DNA from 4 places in the Streptomyces sp. ISL-99 genome. Region 4 is predicted to be linked to each of the others. Evidence: riboswitches for the same ligand, from Rfam matches in the RefSeq annotation. Region 4 holds a riboswitch; each other region holds the start of a gene.

Region 1 (2,189 bases), on a different contig from region 4:
CGAAGGTCGGCTGGTACGGGGAAGGGGCCAAGCCGGGTGCTCCGGGAGTCGCCCTGTTCGTCGGCCATGTCGACACCGAGAGCAGACCGGCCGTCTTCTACGGGCTGAGCGCCGCGCGCCCCGGCGAGAAGATCCGGGTGACGGGGGCCGGCGGCGAGAGCCTGGAATTCACCATCGACGACATCCAGGTCTTCACGCGTGAACGCTTCGACCCGCAGAAGGTGTACGGCCCCCGCGAGAGCGACCGGGCGGAACTGCGCCTGATCACCTGCGGGGGCACGTACGACAAGAAGGCCCGCACGTACACGGCGAACGTCGTGGTCTCGGCCTACCTGACTGGTGCGGGTACGGATACGGGTTCGGGTACGGGCAAGGGCTGACCGGACGCCGTTACGCCGCCACCGGCGCCGCAGCCGGAGCCGTGCGCCCCGCGGCCCGTAGCCCCAGCGCCCCGAAGACCCCCGCGAACACCGCCCACAGCACCGCGTGCGAAGCCAGCGACAGCATGCGGAAGTCCCACAGCAGCGTCGCCGCCACCGGGACCTCGTCCGGGTTGCCCGGCAGTGCGAAGAGCACCGCGAGCGTCGCGATCCCCGTGACGGCCACCGCGACGTGGCGCACCGGAACCGACCTGTCCGCGAGGCGTACGTACACCTGCCAGGCCAGCACCATGCCGAGGACGCCGATCACGACGGCGGCCAGCCACAGTGACTGGCGGTTGGCGACGGTGCCGGAGTCGCCGACACCCGGAGGGTTGGCCGGGTAGCGCAGTCCCGGCAGCAGCGAGACCGCCACGAAGGCGGCCGCGCCGAAGGCCAGGGCGCGGGGCCACGGCCGTTCACCGAGGCCCGTACGGCGGTGCACCAGGGCGTACGCGAGGGCGAAGAGCACGCCCAGCGCCAGCCCCGCCACGACCGCCGTGACGACCAGCCCGAAGTGCTGGGTGGACCGGGAGAACAGTTCCTCGTGGTGCTGGACGGCCGTGGCGGCGGCCCCGTGCGCGTGTTCTTCGGCGGCGGAGCGTGCCTCTTCGAGCCGGATCGCGCGGTCCATCAGGGGTTCGGCGAGGAGCAGGGAGAAGAGACCGGCGGCAAGGCCGGCCACCCCGCCCGCCGCGAGCCCGCGTCCGAGCAGGGGCAGTACAGGTGTTGACATGGTGCGACGGCCCCGATCAGTGGCAGGGGGCACCGAAGAGGTGCCGGCCGTCGTGCGAGAACTCGTGCAGGTAGTCGCCCGTCGCGGAGACGACTGTGCCGTTGTCCATGAAGACCGCGTAGAGCGCGATCACGGCGATGATCGCCGCGGCGGCCATGATCAGCCAGTCGCGGGTGGTGGTCGTGGCGGACTCGACCGCCGCGGTGTCGGTGTGCTGCGCAGTGTGCAGTGACATACCGGTGTGCCTCCTTCTGAGGTTTCCACGCCCCAATGCAGGAGGACGACGGGTCAGTTCCTGACTTCCGTACGGGGGCCTTGGGCTCTCGTACGGTCACAGTGGCGGGACCGTCCCGGCTTCGCACCGGGTTCCTGTCCACCGTCGCCTCGATGTGTGTGGAGTTGTCTTCCGGAGAGTCCCAGCCTGGCTGAGCACTGTCAACAGGCCATCGCGGGTGCGCCCCTCGCTCCGGGCCGGTGTGTCAGGATGGTTTCGACCGGATGTGTCCGGGGAGAGGGGCCGGGGGGGTCCTCGTATGTGAGTTTTTCAGTGCATCGTGAGTGCAGCCAAGGGGGAGTGGATGTACGGCAGTTACAGCGGCCGTAGGCGCAAGGGTGTCCGGGTGGCCGCGGTGGGGGCTGTGGGAGCCGCGCTGCTGCTGACGGGCTGCACCTCGTCCGGCGGTGGCGGGGGCGAGGCGACGAACCAGCCGCCGCTGAAGCAGCAGCCGAAGGGCAGCGACCCGTACTGGGTCAATCCGGAGGGAAGCGCCGCCAAGCAGGCCGCGGCGTACGCCAAGGAAGGCGACGACGAGAAGGCCGCGCTGATCAGGAAGATCGCCGAGCAGCCGGCCGCCGAGTGGATTCTTCCGGAGAACGCGGAGGCGCAGGCCAAGGGGTACACGGAGGCGGCCGAGAAGGCCGACCGTGACGCGCTGCTCGTCCTCTACAACATCCCGCACCGTGACTGCGGGCAGTTCTCGAAGGGCGGCGCGGCCGACGGCAACGCCTACCGTGCGTGGGTCGACGAGATCGCC
Region 2 (2,189 bases), on a different contig from region 4:
GTCCATGTGCCGCAGTTTGTCTGAGCCAATGCGCCAGCACCAGTGGCGCTTGCTGCGGACGCAAGTGGTGACGGACGGCCAGGGCTCAGTTCGGGTTCATGCAGGTCGCGGGCTTGCGCCGCTCAGCGGTAGTCGGTGCGTGCTCGTGTCCTGATCTGTGGGAAGGCTGGCCCTGGGGACATGGTGGCGGCGTACGCGTGACGCGCAGTCTTGGGCCATGACCGACACCGCAGCCGGAATCGCCGTCCCCGGCACCAAGCTCGCCACCGCCGCCACCGAACTCGTCCGCGACACGACCACCGAGCTGATCTACCACCACTCCCGCAGGGTGTTCTGGTTCGGCAGCCTCCAGGGGCAGAACCGTGGCCTCAGCTTCGACCCCGAACTCCTCTACATCGGCGCCATGTTCCACGACCTCGGGCTCAATCAGGAGTTCCGCACCAGCCGCCGCCGCTTCGAGGTCGACAGCGCCGACGAGGCCCGCCGCTTCCTCCAGGGCCACGGCGTCCCCGAGGACAGCATCCGCCGCGTCTGGACGGCCATCGCCCTGCACACCACCCCCGGCATCCCCGAGTTCATGGAGCCGGAAGTCGCCCTCGTCACCGCCGGCGTGGAGTACGACGTACTCGGCATCGGCTACGACGACATCAGTTCCGAAGGCCGCGCCGCCATCACCGCCCTGCACCCCCGACCCGACTTCAAGAAGCGCATCCTCGCCGCCTTCGCCGAAGGCATCGCCCCCAAGCCGGACACCACCTTCGGCAACGTCAAGGCCGACGTACTGGCGCACTTCGTGCCCGGATACCGGCGCGGTGACTTCGTCGAGACGATTCGGAATTCCTCCCGGCCAGAGTAATCCCGAGTAGTCCCGAGTAGGGCCGGCCCAGGCGCTGATGGGAGACTGTGCGCGACCCGGGCGGCAGGCCCAGGAAGCCGGTGCGAATCCGGCACGGTCCCGCCACTGTGACCAGGCATCGCGATTGCCGTCGCCATGCCCGGAAGCCAGGAACTGACCTGCCGCCTTCTTCACCACCGACCAGGGGACGAGGAAATCCCCCGGAGGAGGCACCACCGTGTCCAGTCGTACTTGGCCTTCCCGCTGTGCCCTCATCGCAGCCGCCCTGCTCCCGCTCACCGCCTGCACCGCGGCCGGGGGACAGTCCGAGCCGGCAGCGAAAGCGGCCCCCGGTTTCCCGTACACCGTCACCAACTGCGGCGTGAAGACGACCTACAAGGCACCGCCCACCCGCGTCGTCACCATGAACCAGCACGTCACCGAGGTCATGCTGGAGCTCGGCCTCGCCAAGTCCCTCGCCGGGACCGCCTACCTCGACGACCAGGTGCTCCCCAAGTACGAGAAGGAGTACAAGGCCACCCCGGTGCTGGCCAAGGAGTACCCCTCGTACGAGAAGCTGCTCGCCGCCAACCCCGACTTCGTGTACGGCGGTTACGCCACCGCCTTCTCCGCCGGCGACGGCCGCAGCCGCGAGGCGCTGAAGAAGTCCGGCATCAACTCCCGCCTCAACATCGAATACTGCGCCGACGGCAAGACCTCGATGGACGCCCTCTACCAGGAGATCCGTGAGGTCGGCCGCACCTTCGGCGTCGCCGACCGCGCCGAGCGCTGGATCGACGCGGCCAAGGCCACCAACGCCGCCACCGGGAAGAAGGTGGCGGGCGTCGAACCCGTCTCCGTCTTCGTGTACGACGGCGGTGACAAGACCGCCTCCACCGTCGGCGGCGCGGGCATCGGCAACGAGATGATCAACCGCGCGGGCGGCAAGAACGTCTTCGCCCACCTCGCCAAGCCCTTCACCGACGCCTCCTGGGAAAGCGTCGTCGACCGCAAGCCCGAGACCATCGTCATCCTCGACTACGGCGGCACCACCGTCGCCCAGAAGAAGCAGCGCCTCCTCGACGATCCCGCCCTCGCCGACGTCCCCGCCGTGAAGAACAAGCGCTTCGCCGTCCTGCCCCTCTCCGACATGGTCCTCGGCGTACGCGCCCCCGCCGCCGTCGAGACCCTCGCGCGCCAACTCCACCCCGAGCTCAAGAAGTAGCGGGCGGGCGAGCGGCCATGAGCTGCAAGATCCCGGCCGCCCGCGGGCGGCTGCCGTACACCTTCCTCATCACCGCGCTCGCCGCCCTGCTCGCAGCGGCGGCGGTCGCGGGACTCGCCCTCGGCTCGG
Region 3 (2,189 bases), on a different contig from region 4:
AGGTCAGCTGGAAGCCGGGCGTCTGGTTCGCCAGCGCGGTCGTCGTGGGCGGCTGGGGCTACTTCCTGTGGGTCGGCGTGCACGACCCGCTGGGCGGCATCAACCAGCTCTTCCCGCTGTTCGGCATCGCCAACCAGCTGCTGGCCGCCGTCGCCCTCGCCGTCTGCACCACACTCCTCGTCAAGTCCGGCCGCCTGAAGTGGGCCTGGGTCACGGCGGTTCCGCTCGCCTGGGACGTGGCGGTCACGCTCACCGCCAGCTGGCAGAAGATCTTCTCGGACGACGTGAAGGTCGGCTTCTTCGCCCAGCGCGACAAGTACCAGGCGGGCATCGACGCGGGCCAGGTCCTGCCGCCCGCCAAGAACATGGACCAGATGCACACCGTCGTCACCAACTCCACGGTCGACGGCGTGCTGTGCGCGCTCTTCGCGACCCTCATCGTGGTGGTACTCGCGGACGCCGGCCGGGTCTGCCTCAAGGCGATCCGCGAACCCGAGAGCGTCAAGCTCCACGAGGCGCCGTACGTCGAGTCCAAGCTCGTCGCCCCCGCGTCGATCATCGCGACGAAGGAGGAGAAGGCCGAACTCGTCGCCGCCGGCGTCGGCCCGGAGGGCGGCAACCGCAGGGAGGCCGCGCCGGCCGGGACGGGGACGCCCGAATGACTCTGGCGGACGTACGCCGCGCGGCGGGCCGTATCCGCTGGTACGTCCGCGAGCTGACCGGCGAGTCGGCGTACGACCGGTACGTGGCGCACGCGAGGTCCTGCGACCCCGGGGCCCCGGTCATGACCCGCCGCGCGTTCGAACGCAGCCGCACGGACGCCCGCGAGGCGGACCCCCGCGAGGGCTTCCGCTGCTGCTGAACGGTTCACACGGGCCGCCGCGACCCCTTCGGGGGATGCGGCGGCCCGATGGCGTACCCCGCACTGTGCGTTCCCGCCGCGTGCGGGGCTCCACCCTGGAGCAACAGCGGCGCGACGACACAACATCTGGGGGGTGCAACACCCAACCGCCCCCACATGTATGCTCATGCTCGCTGTCGCCGCAGGGGAATCCGGTGCGAATCCGGAACTGTCCCGCAACGGTGTGACCGGTGCGCTTTTGTGCACCCGGAAGTCCGAAGACCTGCCGACGGCGTATCCGGCTCGACCGAACCGGATACCGACACGTCCGGGCCTCGCGGTTGGGCCTGTGGATGCTACGCGGTGCGCCGCCGCCCCTCAGCGGTGACGTGCGCCCGTACGCCCCCACTCCTCCCCCCGCCGGCCCCGAGCCGAGCGAGGGAGAGCACCCCGTGACCATCGCGCCAGCCGATCCGGCAACTGCCACGGAATCGACGGAGCCGACGGAGTCGTCCGACGGGACCGAGGGAGCCGGAACCGCGCTCCTGCGGACCCTCACCGACCTCACCGCCGACCTTACCGACACCGACCCGGGCAGAGTCGCCGCGGCCGCCCTCCGCGGCCGCAACGCGGCGTCGGACGCGGCCGAGCTGCGGGGCCTCGCCACCGACGCCGCCGCCGGGCTGATCTCCGAGGACCCGGCGTACTCCCGCCTCGCGGCCCGCCTCCTGACCCGCACGATCCGCGACGAGGCGGCGACGCAGGGCGTCCGTACCTTCTCGGAGTCGGTCTCCGTCGGGCACCGCGAGGGCCTGATCGCCGACCGTACGGCCGACTTCGTGACCGCCCACGCGGCCCGCCTCGACGCGCTGATCGACCCGGCCGCCGACGACCGCTTCGGCTACTTCGGCCTGCGCACGGTCTACAGCCGCTACCTCCTGCGCCACCCGCTCACCCGTCAGGTGATCGAGACCCCGCAGCACTTCATGCTGCGCGTGGCGTCAGGACTGGCGAAGGACGACTCCGCCGCGGCCGCCGACGAGGTCGCCGCGCTCTACCGCCTGATGAGCCGCCTGGACTACCTGCCGTCCTCGCCGACGCTCTTCAACTCCGGTACGCGCCACCCGCAGATGTCCTCCTGCTACCTGCTGGACTCACCGCTCGACGAGCTCGACTCGATCTACGGCCGCTACCACGAGGTCGCGCGCCTCTCCAAGCACGCTGGCGGCATCGGCCTCTCGTACTCCCGCATCCGCGCCCGCGGCTCCCTGATCCGCGGCACGAACGGCCACTCCAACGGCATCGTCCCCTTCCTGCGCACCCTGGACTCGTCGGTCGCCGCCGTCAA
Region 4 (2,189 bases):
CCGCGAGATCGTCCCCGGCGACCTGCTCCCCCTCACCGGCCGCCGCCTGCGCGCGATCTGGACACCCGGCCACACCCCCGGCCACGTCTGCCTCCACCTGGAGGAGACGCACCCGGCGAACCTCCCCGGCAACGGCCGCCTCTTCTCCGGCGACCACCTGCTCCCCGGCATCACCCCGCACATCGGCCTGTACGAGGACCCCGACGACACCACCGTCACCGACCCCCTGGGCGACTACCTGGACTCCCTCGAACGCGTCGAACGCCTCGCCCCGGCCGAGGTCCTCCCGGCCCACCAGCACGCGTTCACCGGCGCCCCCGCCCGCGTGCGGGAACTCCTCGGCCACCACGAGGACCGCCTCAACGGCCTCCGCGCCCTGCTCGCCACCCCCCTCACCCCCTGGCAGCTCGCCGAACGCATGGAGTGGAACCGGCCCTGGGACCAGATCCCCTACGGGTCGAGGAACATCGCCGTCTCGGAGGCGGAGGCACACCTGCGCCGGCTGGTGAAGCTGGGCCGCGCGGAAGCGGTGCCGGGCGGCGATCCGGTCACGTACGTCGCTGCGTGAAGGCGCGGACCACCACCGGGGGCGCCTGATACGGGCCGGTACAGTGTGCGAGTCGTCATCATGCCGTTCTGGGGGAAGCCGGTGCGAATCCGGCACTGACCCGCAGCCGTATCCGCCCGTGCGAGGCGGTAAGTCGGAACGCCCGGTCCGGCATGACTACTGGCTCGGCACCGTCGAGGTATACGGAGCCGGAGCCCGGTGCGTGGTTTTCGCGTGCCCGGGCCCGGCTCCTCAGCAGGAGAGGCCCCCGCCCGTCATGACCCTTCGCCGCAGCGCAGCCACCGTGCTCGCAGCTTCCGCCGTACTCTGCGCGGCCACCGCCACGACCGCCGTCGCCGCGCCGTCCCCCAAGCCCGTGATTCCCTCGGGGCTCTACGGCGAGTCGGACCCGACGTACGACGGTGTCTGGCGGCAGTCGCTGGCCCTCCTCGCCCAGGACACGGTGGGCATCAAGCCCGCCGCGAAGGCTGTGAACTGGCTGGTCGGCCAGCAGTGCGACAGCGGCGGCTTCGCGTCCTTCCGCGCCGACGCCGCCGAGCCGTGCACGTCGAAGACCATGACGGACAGCAACGCCACCGCCGCCGCCGTGCAGGCGCTGAGCGCGCTCGGCGGGCAGGACGCCGCGGTGAAGAAGGGCGTCAGCTGGCTGAAGGGTGCGCAGAACCAGGACGGCGGCTGGGGCTACAACCCCGGCAGCCCGAGCGACGCCAACTCCACCTCGGTCGTCATCGGCGCGCTGGCCGCGGCGGGCGAGAAGCCGGCCGAGGTGAAGTCGCAGGAGGACAAGTCGCCGTACGACGCGCTCGTCACCTTCTCGGTCCCGTGCGACGCGAAGACGGGCGGCGGCGCGTTCGCGTACCAGCCGGACAAGGCCGGCAAGCTCGCGCCCAACGCCGACGCGACGGCGGCGGGTGTACTGGGCGGGCTCGGCCAGAAGCTGGACGCCAAGGGCAAGAAGCCCGGGGACAAGCCCGGCCAGAAGCCCGTCAAGTGCGTGAAGGGGAAGCTGACGCCCGCGCAGGCCGCCGCCAACGGCGCCGCGTACCTCGACGACGTACTCGCCAAAACGGGCCACCTCGACACGCCTCCCATGCCGGGCGCCGAGGACACGAAGGCGCAGCCCGACTTCGGCAACACCGCGGACGCCGTCGTCGCGCTGGCCGCTCAGGGCGGCGCCGAGCAGGCGCGGAAGCCGCTGGAGTGGCTGGAGAAGAACTCGGCCGCCTGGGCGAAGGGCAACGGTCCCGCCGCGTACGCCCAGCTGATCTTCGCCGCGCACGCGACCGGCACCGACCCGAAGAGCTTCGGCGGCGCGGACCTGGTGAAGGCGCTCAATGCGACCGGCCCGGCGCCGGAGGCCGCCGACAAGGCCGCCGACGATGCCGCCGACGAGAAGAAGGACGACGGCGGCGGCGGCTTCGGCACCTGGTGGATCGTGGCTGTCTTCTTCATCGCGAGCGTCGGCGCCGGAATCCTGTTCAGCGGCCGCAAGAAGAAGAACCAGCAGCTGTGACGGTCGCGGTCGTGCGGACCCGGCTGATGGCTGCGCTGCTCACGCTCGGCGCCGCGCTCGCGGTGCTGGGCCCGGCGGCGGGGCCCGCGCAGGCGGCGTCCGTACAGG

Evidence for each region. Region 4 has a riboswitch for cobalamin ahead of J7E91_RS21895 (prenyltransferase/squalene oxidase repeat-containing protein). Riboswitches for the same ligand answer to the same signal wherever they lie in the genome.
Region 1: it holds a riboswitch for cobalamin, as region 4 does, so the genes downstream of both, J7E91_RS01345 (CbtB-domain containing protein) here and J7E91_RS21895 (prenyltransferase/squalene oxidase repeat-containing protein) in region 4, are expected to answer to the same signal.
Region 2: it holds a riboswitch for cobalamin, as region 4 does, so the genes downstream of both, J7E91_RS32100 (ABC transporter substrate-binding protein) here and J7E91_RS21895 (prenyltransferase/squalene oxidase repeat-containing protein) in region 4, are expected to answer to the same signal.
Region 3: it holds a riboswitch for cobalamin, as region 4 does, so the genes downstream of both, J7E91_RS19715 (ribonucleoside-diphosphate reductase subunit alpha) here and J7E91_RS21895 (prenyltransferase/squalene oxidase repeat-containing protein) in region 4, are expected to answer to the same signal.

Annotation. Positions count from the first base shown of each region.
Region 1 is NZ_JAGGPC010000002.1:208,220-210,408, forward strand. It holds gene J7E91_RS01335 (class F sortase) at 1-380, shown strand, start outside; gene J7E91_RS01340 (CbtA family protein) at 391-1,155, opposite strand; gene J7E91_RS01345 (CbtB-domain containing protein) at 1,172-1,390, opposite strand; cobalamin riboswitch at 1,424-1,591, opposite strand; gene J7E91_RS01350 (glycoside hydrolase family 6 protein) at 1,734-2,189, shown strand, end outside.
Region 2 is NZ_JAGGPC010000071.1:40,103-42,291, forward strand. It holds gene J7E91_RS32090 (hypothetical protein) at 1-6, opposite strand, end outside; gene J7E91_RS32095 (HD domain-containing protein) at 218-856, shown strand; cobalamin riboswitch at 898-1,033, shown strand; gene J7E91_RS32100 (ABC transporter substrate-binding protein) at 1,074-2,060, shown strand; gene J7E91_RS32105 (iron ABC transporter permease) at 2,078-2,189, shown strand, end outside.
Region 3 is NZ_JAGGPC010000031.1:21,631-23,819, reverse strand. It holds gene J7E91_RS19725 (carbon starvation CstA family protein) at 1-662, shown strand, start outside; gene J7E91_RS19720 (YbdD/YjiX family protein) at 659-862, shown strand; cobalamin riboswitch at 1,016-1,147, shown strand; gene J7E91_RS19715 (ribonucleoside-diphosphate reductase subunit alpha) at 1,294-2,189, shown strand, end outside.
Region 4 is NZ_JAGGPC010000035.1:18,154-20,342, reverse strand. It holds gene J7E91_RS21900 (MBL fold metallo-hydrolase) at 1-568, shown strand, start outside; cobalamin riboswitch at 595-733, shown strand; gene J7E91_RS21895 (prenyltransferase/squalene oxidase repeat-containing protein) at 825-2,081, shown strand; gene J7E91_RS21890 (SCO2322 family protein) at 2,108-2,189, shown strand, end outside.